DNA from 2 places in the Shewanella zhuhaiensis genome. Region 1 is predicted to be linked to the other one. Evidence: riboswitches for the same ligand, from Rfam matches in the RefSeq annotation. Region 1 holds a riboswitch; the other holds the start of a gene.

Region 1 (7,352 bases):
ATGTGCGAGCTTGTTGTAACCGGCCTGCATCAGTACCGGTGCCAGATAGAGCCTGAGAGCCAAAGGGGCAAGGGCGTCGCCAATATAACGGCCCTGGGTGTTGAGCTTTTGAATAAGTTGCAGCATGGGGTCCTCGCAGCCTGGTGTGCGTTATTTGCGTCTGTCGCAACATAAGTTGCCTTGCCTTAAAGACCCGCAGTAGCAGAAGTTTATTTCAGCGGCGCCGAATGTTTATCAAATCAGCGTAGAGGGTTTGAGCTTCCCCGCCCAATCAGGTCATTCCCCGCTAACGGCATCCGATTACTGGGCCGCTTCCTGTGCTAATTCACGCAAGTCTTCTGTCAGGGCGTCATATTCGCGCCACAGCTTCTTACGTTGTTTATCGGACAGATCCCGGTAGATGTCCATCACCAGACGACCAAAGTTCTCCTGATTCACACGAATAGCGTCCTGATGTGCCTGTGAGCGCAGCGTATGCGGCGCCATCATCAATTGGCGCAAACGGCTGGCGAGCAGCTCGGTGTCGCTGCGTTGCCTGAGCGCCTGCTCGAACTGCCTGAGCCATTCGTGGCGGTATTCAAGCCACATATCCAGGGTTGCCAGCCGGGTTGTGTTGGAGTCGTGGATCATCGCCTTTTGCTTGTCGCTCAGCTTGCCAAGCCACTTTTCGGCCCGCTCTTCGAGGCGCTTATCGGAGTCTTTGACCAGTTCTGCCTGGCTCTTACCGGCATACTCGGCCACGGTTTCGGCTTCGTCTTCTTTGAGTTTGGCGATAAGGTGCTCCACCTGCTTGTCAGACAGGCTTTGGATAATCGGCAAAATGCCATCAAACACGTAGTCAAACAGTCTGAACCAATGGGATTGGGCGTAGTTCACATGGTCGGCCCAAAGCGCGGGCGTGAGGGTGTTGGACTGCATCTGGGCTTTGAGGTTATCGAGCTGAGCCACATAGCGAGGCAATTCATCCTTTTGATGCCAAAGGATAAACTCATCCAATACCTTGTCGAACGCCTGCTGCTGGCTTTTATCGAAGCTGACATAGTCGTCCAGCTCCCACTCGATGGCCCAATCCAGGAAGTAGTAGCTCATCTTGGTGGAACATGCCGCCAGAGTAAACACCAGCATCAGGGTAAAAATGACTCGAGATTTCATTGAGGATCCTTCCACATCAGTCTGGCTCAAGGTTACCAAGGGTGGCCAGAGCTGCAAATCCCTCAACTTACCGCTAATTGTAAGTATCTGTAAAACCAAGAAAGATAATTATTGTCACCACTTTGCCCTGCCATTAATAGCGCCCAAATGGCGCCAAAGTACCAATGCAGGGCCACCGCATCGACAATCAGTGGTGCATCGCTTTGGTCGAGTTGCGGGTGAAAATCGAGATACGCATGAACCAGCGACGACTGGGCATCGGCAGTCAGCCGATGGGAGGCCAGCACTGCGGCAAGATCCCACAGCGGGTGGGATGCACAGGCATACTCAAAGTCGATGCAATACAGCTTGCCACCGTGGCAGAGCAGGTTATGGGGCGTAAGGTCGCGGTGGCTGTATTGCAAAGCAAACGGCTTATGCTCGATGCGCTGCAGCGCGCCCTGGATCGCCTGCGAGCAAGATGCCAGTTGCCGCTGCGCCCGGCGCCACTCCTGGCAGTGTTGCCAGCGGGGCAAGCCTTCATCCAGCGCCCGCTGGTAATCCTGCCACTGGGCAGCAAAGCCCTTGGGATTGGCGGGGGTTGGCAGCTGTTGTAAGCCTTTTAGAAGCGCGAACAATAAGCCCGCGTCGCTCGTTTCATCTGGACCCGGACAAACACTTTTGCCGGGTGTGCTGAGCGTTGCAAAATGCTTGAAACCTGAGGCGGGAATTTCAGCGTATTTCTGTGGCCAGTCACCCTGTTCGAGCCTGGCTGATAAATAGCAGCGGCCGTCGCCGCTCATCCCCAGCAGCGGCGGCGCCAACCCTGCCCTCGCCGCCAATTGCCAGTTGTCTGCCTCAAAGGTTCGCTGACAAAATGCACTGCTTTCATCGCGATTAATCCGCAGCACCCAGGCTTGGCCTCCGGCCTCAATCAAGGCGTTATCGTTGCTAAGTCCTTGGGTAAGTGCACTGAAGCGCGCCTGCGTCAGCGTCTCTTCACCCAGGATGTGCGCCACAAATGCACGTACCCCCGGGGTTTCCCAGGGGCAGCAGTTGGTAATATCAGCGGTTTGACTCATCATGACTCAAGCGCCAAAGCAGGCTCACGCTGCTCAGCCAGCGCGGCGCGCCAGACAAAGTAACCCGCCACAGCCAGACCCACGTAGAGCACGAACAGCAAAGAGGTCATCATCAGCCCTTTGCTGAGATAGAGATAAATTGATACCACATCTATCACCACCCAGTAGAGCCAGTTCTCGAGCACCTTTTTGGCCACCAGATAAGTGGTCATCACCGCAAAACAGGTGGTGGCCGCATCCAGATACGGGAAAGATGCCTGGGTGTAATTGGCCATCAGATAACCGCAGCCAAGGGATGCCAATGTCGTCAGCGCAATAATAAGCAGATGCCTTGACAGCGGCCAGCTGCTGACCTTCAAGGTGTCGGCATCTTCTTTCTGCCACAGCCAATAGCCATATACGGCCATCGCCATGTAGTACACATTGAGCGCCGACTCCATCAATAGCGCCACTTCGTAAAACAGCACTGTGTAGATGGCTGTACTGGCAAAGGCCGCAGCCCAGCAAAGTCGGTTGCGTCTCATTGCCAGCAGCAGGTAGGCCAGCGCCAACACCACGGCCACGGCTTCCCATACTGACAACGCCTGCATTTCACCAAAAGCGCTGTGCAGGGCGCCGCCAATCCAGCCCCAAAAATCCGCTTGCATGCTTTACTCCGAGTGGGACAAGTCCAGGGCGCCGCCGATGAACTTGCACACAAACACGGCCTTGCCGAACTTCTCATGGGCCGCTTGCATCTCGGTGGCGAGCATGGTCATCACCTCCTGATAGTCGCCCTGAATCTGAGTTGCCATGGCGTTGGTACGACGGGTGATGCCGGGATAGCTGTCCAGGCGACCGATAAACCAGCGGATAGGTTCAAGGTAGTTTTCATGCAAGGGATACATGCTGATTTCAGCGGTGAGTTTCATGTGCTTGTCTCCAACGGCGCCCGCAGGCGCCGGATAAAAGATAAAGTGCCGTCTGGTTTAGAGTCTGACATCCACAGTCAGGCCCACACTGCGTGGGTCGCCATAGCGGATATACTGCTTATCGGCCCAGCCATTGTCTGGCTCGTTACCGAAGTAGAAGCCTCGGACACCATATTGCTCATCGAGCAGGTTACGGCCCCACAGATACACAGACCAGGTATCGCCTTCATAACCGGCACGGGCATTGAGCACAGAGTACGCCTCTGACACTGAGTCATTGGAGTCAGAATAGTAGAACTTGCTCTTGCCATTGGCATTGAGATTGGCGAAAAAGCCGCTGTCACCACGCCAGGTGGCACCCACAGACCAGGTCCAGTTTGGCGCATGGGCCAGCTCACGGCCGCTGAGATCAACCACAGTGCCGTATTTGTCCTGATAGCTGTAATCACCGTACTCGGCCTTGAGGTAGCCCAGACTGCCATAAAAATGCAGATTGTCGGTGGCGTACCAGTTGGCATCGAGCTCGGCGCCATAATTGGTTGAGCTACCGGCATTTTCAGTAAACAGGATAAAACGCTGTGGCCGCTCTGGATCCTGCTGCGATGCAGAAACCTGCTGATCCTGCCTATCCATGAAGAAGACTGCCAGATTGGTGCCCAGGTTGCCATCGAGGAAGCTGGATTTGAGACCTATTTCGTAGTTGTACAGGACTTCGGTATCAAACTCTTTCTTGTCGGCAAACTCGGCCGGCAGCGACATATTAAAACCACCAGCCTTGTAACCACGGGCAATTCGGCCATAGAGGTTATGGCTGTCATTCAGCTGCTTGCCAAGGGCGATATGACCACCCCACATGGTTTCAGACGGGCTGAAGGCATCACCGGCATCATCCACGTAATCGGCATCGCGGCGCTCAACCCGGGCTCCCACCGACAGATTCAGGCCATCGCCAAAGTCGGTATCAAGCTGACCAAATACTGCCAGGTTACGGGCATCGTACTCGGATCGCAGGGTTTCATCAGCCCAGCCGTTGTAGAAAGAGGCGAGATCGTTATCTTCATTCAACTGCATGCCGTAAAGGCCAAGCAGCCAGTCGGTACTGCCGCCCAAAATGCGCCCTTCCTCTTTACTCGCCAGACGAAATTCCTGGGATACCGTAGTGCGATCGCCGCGCTTATCCCAGGTGTAGTCGTACACGCAGGGCTCGGTGCCAATCACATTCCAGTTATCGTCATAGGCTTCGCACTCGCGGCTGGCCCAATATTCTGGGTTGGCCCAGTCACCGTCGTAGGCGTGTCTGTGGTCGGTGCCGGCAAAGCTGGTGAGCGAGGTCAGTTCGGCAGAACTGAAACCGTCGTAATTGAGCTTAAGGCCAATCCCGGTAGTGCGCTGGGCATCCACGCCGGGCTGATCGGTCAGGGTATTAAAGCCGTTGTTGTCCAGCGTCCAGGCATCGTAGCCGTTGTCAAAGTCGGCATGCAGCAGGGTGAAATCCACCTGGGTGTTATCGCTTGCATACCAGCGCACCTTGGTTCTCAGGCTCAGTTCATCACGCTCGTTGGTGTCGGAGCGGTCAAGGAACAGGTTGTCGCGGAAACCATCCTGATTGTGCTGTTGCAGCGACACCCGGTACAAAAGCTCACCCGAGTCCATCATAGGGCCCGAGCTGAAGCCGGAGAAAGTACGCAGATTGTCAGAACCCAGACTCAGCTGAGCGCCGTGCTCAAACTGCTCAGTGGGGTCGTTGCTTTTCAGGTAAATCAAGCCCGCCAGCGCATTGGCGCCATAGCGGGTGCCCTGGGGACCACGCAACACTTCCACCTGCTGCATATCGTACATGGACGACACCATACCAAGGCCAGAAAGATCAATATCATCAATCAGGTAACCCACAGAGGAGTTCGGAGCGCCCTTGTATTCTTCCTGCTCACCCACACCGCGAATTTGGAAATAACGCGGGCGCGAGGTGCCGCCGGACCAGTTGAAGTTGGCCACGGCGCCAAGAATGTCTTCAAAGTGCTGCGCGCCTTCATCTTCAAGCTTCTGCGCATCAATTACGGTGACACTGGAGGGAATTTTTTCAACCGCCAGACCACGGAAATCGGCGGTGACCAGCATCACTTCCATGGGCGCTTCAGCGGCAGGCTCATTGGCCATAGCCACAGGTGACATCACAGATGCCACGGCCAGGGCGACCGGCGCCAGACCAAACAAGGGGAAACGGGAACTGCGGGATGGTGTAAACATGGGGACCTCAACAAAAATGTTTGAGATCCGGCAAGCTCGGAGCGGCAAGAATATACGTTGCTATCTTAGGCCCATTCCTACGCCGGTATCAGCCGGATCAGGTTCTAAGGGTTTGTCGGTAGACATCTCAGTCCGCCTGCGGCGGACACCCCTTGGCACGGCCAATTATACGCTTATCCATCACAAAGATGATACTTTTGTTGCAACGGCTTTGATGAAATTTACCGCAGTGGCGCCATTTTTGTGACCAGCGGCCAGGTGGGATGAATTCGGCCCATAAAAAAACACCGGCCAAGCCGATGTTTTCAGTTATTCACGCGCCGAAGATCAGTTCGAAAACGCCTTACGTACATAGACTTCAAAGCGGCTGGCGCTTTGATTGGGCGCGACACTGCTGACCTGTTGCTGCTGCATGCCATGCAACTTAAGGGACTGCCAGCTTTGGCCTTCCCCTTCAACCAAAATCCCCTGGGCGTCATACCAGCTGAACTTGTATTGCAGCCTGAGATCGGTCGAAACCTTGCTGGCGATGAGCGCCGTCCCTTTGAGCATATCGCCGCTGCCAAGCAGACTGAGATTAGTTACCGAGACTTCGCGGCCAAAAGTGGCGTTATCGACCCGGGTTTCGCCGCTGGAGGCCACAGAAACCCCGGCGGTATGTTTGGCACAGCCTGCCACACCCATGGCCAGCACAGCTGCCAGCAACAATGTCATTCCTTTTTTCATCTTGCCTCCCGATTAACGAATTCCACCAGAGTGCCACGACCTTGCTGAATCCAAGCTTATCGACCTTGCTATCCGCGTTATCAATCGATAAGGAAGTGAGCACGCGCGGTGGCAATCAGCTGCTTACGGTTGGTTTGCCAGCAGTTAATGTTCACATTAGCCACCCTGCGCCCCTGGCGGGTGATGATGCACTCGGCAAAGGTGTCCTTGTGCAGCCCGGCCCGCAGATAGTCGATGGAAAAGTCCACCACCTTGGGCACTCTGGATGTTTGCATGAATACCATCAGCTGCACAATCGCCGACATTTCCATAAAACCGGCAATCACGCCGCCATGGATAGCAGGCAGCACTGGGTTGCCAATGTTGGCGTCCCGCGCCGGCAAACGGCACACCAGTTCATCCCCGAATCGCTCCACCGCCATGCCGATAAAGCGGGCGTAAGGCACCTGCTCCAACAGATGACCAAAGTCATTAAGCTCAGTAACCCGGCGAACGATTTCTTTGACGTCCATGGGCGCTGAGCGGGTGGCTTCGTCCTGACAGTGAGAAAGCTCGGTCACTTCCGGCCCAAGCACTATATCATCTTCAAGCAGGGCGCCGCGGAACTGCTCACCGACCATTTCCGGACTGATGCGCATAAAGGAGCCCACCGCATGGGCGATGGGTTCGTCTATGCTGTCCTGATAGGCAATGGCGCGGGTAAAGGCAATGTTGCTGGATAAGCGATAACACTCGGCAAAGGCATACACAGGCTTGCCGGGTTCGGCCGGACGCATGTAGTCCACCCGCAAATCCAGGGTGGGCGAAATCTCCAGGGTGTTGAATTTCTCCTGGATGGCACACACCACAGCGGTACCACTGGCGGTATCAATCAAGGTGGTGATAACCCCGCCATGGATAACCCCGGTGTCGGGATAACCAATCAGCGCCGGGCTGTAGGGCAGCTCTAGCAGCACGTGGTGCTCACTGCCTTCGAGCACTTCAATCCCCAGACGACGACACTGTGCCAGCTGACTGACAAAGCGCTTGGCCAGGGTCGTCAGCGGGAAAAAATCCGGATTCACTTTCATGGCTTATCGCTTGCTCAGCATAGGGCCCAGCGGCTCGCCGCCCACCAGGTGCATATGGATGTGATACACCTCCTGGCCGCCGTCACTGTTGCAGTTCATGATAAGGCGGTAGCCACTCTGGGCAATGCCTGCCTCGGCCGCAAGCTTGGCTGCCACGGTAAACATACGCCCCAAGGCCAGCTCAT
Region 2 (7,352 bases), on a different contig from region 1:
TGGCGTTACCTTTATTGCGCTGGAAGATGAGACTGGCAACACTAACCTGATTGTGTGGATGGGAACAGCAAGGGCGCAGCGAAGGCCGTATTTGACATCAACTATTTTGAAAGTAAATGGCACTGTAGAACATGCCGATGGCGTGACCCATGTGGTGGCCGGTCGGCTTGAGGATATCTCGCATTTACTCGATAGCCTCAAAGTGGCCTCGCGGGATTTTCACTAGCACTGAGCGCTCACAGGGAAGCTGAGCGTCAACGTCAACAGAGTACAGTTATCAGCAAGCACACTGGTGAACAACAAGAAGGCGGGCAGAGGTGTTTAGCAAACCACTGGCATGAAGAGGAACTGCATTTGCGTCTCAGTTTTTATGCCATTTGGTACTTTGACCTTTGCTTACTGGCCCTTGGGGATCACCGTGAGGTAAATGCACAGGAAGTGACTGATGGCGCCGCCAAGCACAAACAGGTGCCAAATGGCATGGTTAAAGGGAATGCGTTTCACCGCATAAAACACCACTCCCAGGCTGTAAAACAGGCCGCCGGTGAGCAGCAGAGTAAAGCCGGTGTCGGTCATGCCGGCGATCATCTTGTCGAGCACCGCCACACACAACCAGCCCATAGCAAGGTACAGCACCAGGCTGAATGCTTTAAAGCGATGTAAAAACAAAAGCTTGAATCCAATACCGCCAAGCGCAAGTAACCAGATAGCTGCCAATACCCAATCGACACCGGCTCCTTCCAGAGTAATGAGTACAAAAGGTGTGTAAGTTCCCGCAATCAAAAGATAAATGGCGCAGTGGTCAAACAGTTTGAGTTTGCGCTTAAGTGCAGGTGATTTGGCCCAGTGGTAGGCGGTAGAGCAGGCAAACAGCAGCACCATACTCAGGCCATAAAGGCCAACCCCTAAGGTTTGCAAAACACTCAAATGGCCGATGCTGTCATACAACATGGCCGCCGTGCCAAGCAGCGCCGCCAGCACGCCAATGCCGTGGCTTAAGGTGTTGGCCAGTTCTTCCCGCTCGCAATAAGCGGCTTGGCTGGCGCTGCCATAGGCATCCGAGGAGGCATTTTTCGGAGCATTGACAGGAGCAGGATCTGATACGCTGCTGGCTTGCATTGACGGCATGATGAACTCTTGGGATAGGGCTTGGCATTAGAGTCGTTAATCTAACATTCACTTTCCGCAAACACCACAAAAAAGAGTACAAGTGTACGCTTAAATATTTTTATCTGTTTTAAATCAATGTATTGAATCGCATGTTTTTGGGCAAAGCAAAATCTCACCCCTTTAAGATAGGCAGCAGGCTGCGCGAGATGATAACCAATCAGGAACTTTTGCAGCTTGCCTCTGTTCAAATAGCGATATGGTTAATGGCGGCTTTAAGCGGGTGATTTATCAGGCGCTGCAATTAAGTTCGCCTGGTAAGTTCAGCTACTGGTTTCAGGGCAAAAGAAGCGACATTGGCACCGGATTCTGGGCACAGTTCACAGTCTCAGGTGCACTGAAGGCTGAAGCTCGAGCAAGAAACTAAGCCCCCAGCACAAATAAAGCAAAACCGAGCCCAGCCAAAAGGCCAGAAAATCAGGGAAAAGCTCACGCAAGAGCCCAGGGAAAAGGAAAGGCGTTTGACCAACAGCAGTAACAGCAATGACTCCAGCCGCAATCCCCAATTGAAAACACCGGGTATGCAGGATGCGTGCATTCAATCCGGTGGCCACGAAGCATGTGCTGAAGAGGATAAATCGAACGGATTGGGCTGCTCCTTGCCACCTGCGCCGCAGCCTATGTATGCCCATCGGCACTGCCATCAACAGGACAGGCTGGATGATGGCTCAATGGCACCGCTGAGTCTGTTTGCAACCCGAACCCCAAATGAATTGCCTCAGCTGCGCTTAACATCGACGGCTTTGCCTGTACGAGACGGTGACAATCTTAACCCTGGTATTGAATGCACTGACCATGAAAGCGGTTCAGCGTTGTTTCCCGCCTTCACGGCCCTTACACAACGGGAAGCCGGATCCGTAACGCAAGAAGACACAGTAAGGCAGGATGAAACCCAGACGCGAGACAGAATCGACGTTAGGCAGACACTGCCGCTTAAATTGCTGCTGCCCGTTACCCTGGTGCACCTTGCCGTTTTGGGGCTGCTTGCCTGGCAGTTGGCACCGCAGCTGGGTTCATTAAGCGCGGTGCTGGATGAGCGCGCCAACCAGCCCAAGGCGTTGCAATCCTATTTGGTGTTCAGCGCGCCAAAACAGCCAATTGAACAGCCGCCAGAGGCGAATCCGGACCCCGCTGCAGTCAAACTCCAATCCAAACCCGAACCCGAACTCGAACAGGTTAAGCGTGTGCAAGTGAACGAGCAAAAAACGCCTGTCGAGCCTGCCTTGGCTGCAGCGCCAAAAGAGCCTGACCCTATCAAGGATGAACCGCTTCCAGCACAGCCTGCAGTTGAGCCGGTGCAGAAGGCTCGGCGGGAATCTCTGCCGCCGATAGAGACGCCCGCACCATCTGAGCAGAGTCAGCTTGATTTCTCGACCCCCGCCAGCCGTTTTATGGCGCGCCAAAACGCTCAGGCGTTGAATGCCTTATCGCAGAGTTACGCCGACGAGCAGACCGTTCACATGAATGCGGCGGGGCGTGGCATGTCAGAGCTACTGCCCGAGATGGAAGTGCTGCTGGTACCAAGTGCCGATGATTTCTATAAACCCAATACCCTGGACTCCGACATCGATCCCAATCGCATCGTGAAATCCGGCGATACCTGCTATCGGGTGGTGAAGGTGCCAACGCCCATTAATCCCCATGCCGAGAATCTGGGTTTTCCGTTTCGTTGTGGTGAGGACAGGGTAAAAAAGGCGCTTAAAGAAGGTATCAACAAGTACCTTGCATTGATGGGCAAGCAAGATTTGCGTTGAAATATCTTCATTGCAAAGGAAGCTAATTGGTATATGTATATAAAAATAAGTTGATTAACGCTTCACTGCTCATATGAATAAATTTCCCCTTCGTGGCTATTGTCATTGGCCTTCGCTTAAGCCTATACTGCCAGCACTTGTCGGAGTGCCTTAGGGCTGAGACCGTTTATTCGGGATCCGTTGAACCTGATCAGGTTAGAACCTGCGAAGGAAACAAGCATCAAATCCACCCCAGTTAGCGTCAGCAGCTTAAGCCGGAAAATAAACCGGAAAATAAACCGGAAAATAAACCGAAAGATAAGCCGGAACATGAGGCGAAAGCCCGCCGCAAGCTGAAGACTAAAGTGGCCAGCAACGAAACATCTCAGCTGAAATACGCGGAGAGTTTGCCAGGCAACCGGGGTGAATGAGACGCCAGACAGCGCTGAAAACACTGCAAAACTGTCGTCGCCGCTGATTCAACTGCTCAATTTTCTCCCCCGACAAGCAACTCCATTTTGAAACCAAAAGTGAGATTGCTGATGTCAAACCGCCGCGAAACCCGTAAAGCAGCCCAGGACTTTATCGATAACTTAAAGCCGCTGCGCCGCCCCAATTCCGAAAAGATTTTCATTGAAGGCTCACGGCCTGATATCCAGGTGGGCATGCACCAAATCCATCAAACCGATACCCGCATTGTGAACGTGCGCGGCGAAGAAACCTTTGAGGCCAACCCACCCATCAAGGTGTACGACTGCGCCGGTCCCTATTCAGACCCCGATGCCGACATCAATGTGCGCCGAGGCCTGCCCAAGCTGCGTGAAGGCTGGATTTTAGCGCGTTCTGATACCGAAGAGCTTAACAGCGCCTCATCCAACTTTACCCAGCAGCGCCTCGCCGATGAGGGGCTGGATCACCTCCGTTTTGACGTGCTGCCAAAGCCGCGCCGCGCCAAGGCAGGTAAGTGGGTTACCCAGCTGCACTATGCCCGTCAGGGTATTATCACCCCTGAGATGGAATACATCGCCATTCGCGAAAACATGGCCCGCGATGAAGTCACCGATGAGCAGCTTAACCGCAAAAAACCAGGCGAAGCCTTTGGCGCTCTGGTGGGCAAACCCATTACCCCTGAGTTTGTCCGTGACGAAGTAGCCCGCGGCCGGGCGATTATTCCGGCCAACATCAATCACCCCGAAGCTGAGCCGATGATCATTGGTCGCAACTTTTTGGTGAAGGTGAATGCCAATATCGGTAACTCGGCGGTGACTTCTTCTATCGAGGAAGAGGTGGAAAAACTGGTGTGGTCCACCCGCTGGGGCGCAGATACCGTGATGGACTTGTCCACCGGCCGTTATATTCACGAGACCCGCGAGTGGATAGTGCGTAACTCACCGGTGCCTATTGGCACTGTGCCCATCTATCAGGCGCTGGAGAAGGTCAACGGTATCGCCGAAGATCTTAACTGGGACGTGTTTCGCGACACCCTGATTGAGCAGGCCGAGCAGGGGGTGGATTACTTCACCATCCACGCGGGCGTGCTGCTGCGCTACGTGCCCATGACTGCAAAACGGGTGACCGGCATAGTGTCCCGCGGCGGCTCCATCATGGCCAAGTGGTGCTTAAGCCACCATAAAGAAAACTTCCTCTACACCCATTTCCGTGAGATCTGCGAACTTTGCGCCGCCTACGATGTGTCTCTGTCGCTTGGGGATGGCATGCGCCCGGGCTCCATTGCGGATGCCAATGACGAAGCCCAGTTTGCTGAGCTCGAAACCCTTGGGGAGCTGGTAAAAATCGCCTGGGAATACGATGTGCAAACCATCATTGAAGGCCCGGGCCATATTCCCATGCAGCTCATCAAGGAGAACATGGACAAGCAGCTTCAGCACTGCGACGAAGCGCCGTTTTACACCCTGGGCCCCCAGACCACCGACATTGCCCCGGGCTACGATCACTTCACCTCAGGCATTGGCGCGGCCATGATTGCCTGGTATGGCTGCGCCATGCTCTGCTACGTGACGCCCAAAGAGCATTTAGGCCTGCCCAACAAGGAAGATGTAAAACAAGGCCTTATCGCTTATAAGATTGCCGCCCACGCGGCCGATGTGGCCAAGGGGCATCCCGGCGCGCAAATCCGCGACAATGCACTTTCCAAAGCACGGTTCGAGTTTCGCTGGGAAGATCAGTACAACCTCGGGCTCGATCCGGATACCGCCCGTGCTTATCACGATGAGACTCTGCCGCAGGAGTCGGCCAAGGTGGCCCATTTCTGCTCCATGTGCGGCCCCAAGTTCTGCTCGATGAAGATCACTCAGGACGTACGCGACTATGCAGCGAGCTTAGAGAACGCAGCGAGCTTAGAGAATGCGGCCAACAAGCACCCCGACGCAGTGCAAACGGTCGAGGTGGGCGCGGCAGAAAGCTATGCCAAGGCGGGTATGGACAAGATGTCGGCCACCTTCAAAGAAAGCGGCAGCGAGCTTTACAGCGAGGCCCACGTCGATGCGGCGCGCAAGGCCGATCAGGAACTGGTGTAAATGGGCGAGGGCAAGGCTATGGCTGCAAAACCCTTGATTCAAAACGAACTGGCGGCAAGGCCTGTAGTCTGGACCATCGCTGGCTCCGACAGCGGTGGCGGCGCTGGTATTCAGGCCGACTTGCTGACGCTGCATGACCTTGGCTGCCATGGTTGCAGCGTGATAACCGCCATCACAGCGCAAAACTCGGTGGCGGTGACGGCGGTTGAGCCGGTTACACCAAGGATGCTGTGTGCCCAGCTTGAGACGTTAAAGGCGGATTTGTACCCAAGCGCGGTGAAAATTGGCCTTATCGCCAATCAGGCGCAGCTTGAGTTTCTGGCGAACTGGCTTGGGGATAATCTGCCTGGCGTGCCGGTCATTCTTGACCCGGTGATGGTGGCCTCCTGCGGTGATGAGTTGCAGCAGGCCGCATCGTGCTCTCAAGGCACGGCGTCTGTCAGCGGGCTCGATTTCAGTCCCTTTGCCGGAAAAATCAGCCTTATCACCCCCAACAAGGCGGAGCTGTCGTGGCTGACCGGCAAGTCGCTGGCGGATGATGATGCCCTGACGATTGCTGCCGACAGACTGTGGCGCAGCTTCGGCGGCAGCGTGCTTGCTAAAGGCGGTGATTGCCCCTGGCAGCAGTCAAAGGCCAGGGATTTGTTGCTGCTGGGGGATATCGCGACTATTTCGCCGCTGCACCGCAAGCAGAGATTTTGGCTCAGCGGTGAGCGGGTCGCGACTGTGCACAATCACGGCAGCGGCTGCACGCTTTCCAGTGCCATAGCCGCCTTTGTCGCCAAGGGGTTGGTGCTACCCGATGCGGTGCTGCTGGCCAAAGCCTATGTATTTGAGGGGCTCAGGCAGGCAAGCGCTGTAGGTTCTGGTCCCGGGCCACTGGCCCGCACCGGCATGCCTGAGTCCCTTGCCGCTATGGCATCGATTCACCGATTACATGAGAGCCGCAGTCACAGGTTGCCAACCAAGGTGTTTACCCGCCTTGGGCGTGATGTTGGCGTTTATCCCGTGGTGGCCGACATCGACATGCTTGAAACGCTGCTTGAGGCGGGTGCCCAAACTATACAGCTTAGGATCAAGGGTGAAGTGACGCCCGGCAGCGCGGCTGAAGCGGATATCATCCGCGCCATCGCCCTTGGCAGGCAGCATAAGGCGCGCGTCTTTATCAACGACCATTGGCGCCTGGCCATCAGCCATGGCGCTTTTGGGGTGCATCTTGGGCAAGAGGATATAGAAACTGTGCCGCTGGATGCCATCGCTGAAGCTGGCATGGCTCTTGGGCTGTCGAGTCACGGGCTGTTTGAGGCTTTGCTGGCGCTTGAGCTTAACCCAAGCTACCTCGCCCTTGGGCATATTTTTCCCACTACCACCAAGGAAATGCCTTCCAAACCACAGGGGCTGGAGACGCTGGCACTCCTTGCGAAGATTGTCAGCACAGCTGTGCCAACCGTGGCGATTGGCGGCATAGAGGCGGGTAATTTACCCAAGGTCGCTGCTACAGGCGTGGACAGCATTGCCGTGGTGCGTGCTGTGACCGAAGCAAGCGAACCGGCGGCGGCCTTTCGCGCACTCGCTGATGCCTGGGAGAAGCGGAATGCTCGCTGATAAAGACTTTATCCGCTACTCGCGGCAAATTCTGTTGCCGGAATGCGGCGAAGCCGGGCAGCTCAGATTAAGGAACTCCCACGTGGCCATAGTGGGTGTGGGTGGCCTTGGCTGCCAGGCGGCCATGCTGCTGGCCGCGTCGGGAGTGGGGCATTTGTCACTGTTTGATGCCGATAGCGTGGAGCTTTCAAACCTGCCGCGCCAGCTGCTGTTTTGCGACGCTGATTTGGGCAAATCCAAGGCTGTGGTCGCGGCTACGCGCTTACAGACTCGAGAACCAGGCTTAAAGGTATCTGTGTGCGGCGAGCTT

The links. Region 1 has a riboswitch for thiamine pyrophosphate ahead of MJ923_RS17985 (TonB-dependent receptor). Riboswitches for the same ligand answer to the same signal wherever they lie in the genome.
Region 2: linked by a shared signal. The riboswitch ahead of thiC (phosphomethylpyrimidine synthase ThiC) and the one ahead of MJ923_RS17985 (TonB-dependent receptor) in region 1 are both predicted to bind thiamine pyrophosphate.

What each region holds. Positions count from the first base shown of each region.
Region 1 covers NZ_JAKUDL010000008.1:67,209-74,560, reverse strand. The annotation lists gene MJ923_RS18010 (HvfX family Cu-binding RiPP maturation protein) at 1-126, opposite strand, end outside; gene MJ923_RS18005 (DUF6279 family lipoprotein) at 301-1,152, opposite strand; gene MJ923_RS18000 (phosphotransferase) at 1,215-2,216, opposite strand; gene pnuC (nicotinamide riboside transporter PnuC) at 2,213-2,860, opposite strand; gene MJ923_RS17990 (hypothetical protein) at 2,864-3,124, opposite strand; gene MJ923_RS17985 (TonB-dependent receptor) at 3,182-5,371, opposite strand; TPP riboswitch at 5,429-5,534, opposite strand; gene MJ923_RS17980 (YcfL family putative periplasmic lipoprotein) at 5,699-6,097, opposite strand; gene MJ923_RS20905 (PaaI family thioesterase) at 6,178-7,167, opposite strand; gene hinT (purine nucleoside phosphoramidase) at 7,171-7,352, opposite strand, start outside.
Region 2 covers NZ_JAKUDL010000002.1:644,212-651,563, forward strand. The annotation lists gene MJ923_RS08470 (error-prone DNA polymerase) at 1-226, shown strand, start outside; gene trhA (PAQR family membrane homeostasis protein TrhA) at 397-1,128, opposite strand; gene MJ923_RS08480 (hypothetical protein) at 1,674-2,921, shown strand; TPP riboswitch at 3,053-3,151, shown strand; gene thiC (phosphomethylpyrimidine synthase ThiC) at 3,443-5,437, shown strand; gene thiE (thiamine phosphate synthase) at 5,456-7,042, shown strand; gene MJ923_RS08495 (HesA/MoeB/ThiF family protein) at 7,032-7,352, shown strand, end outside.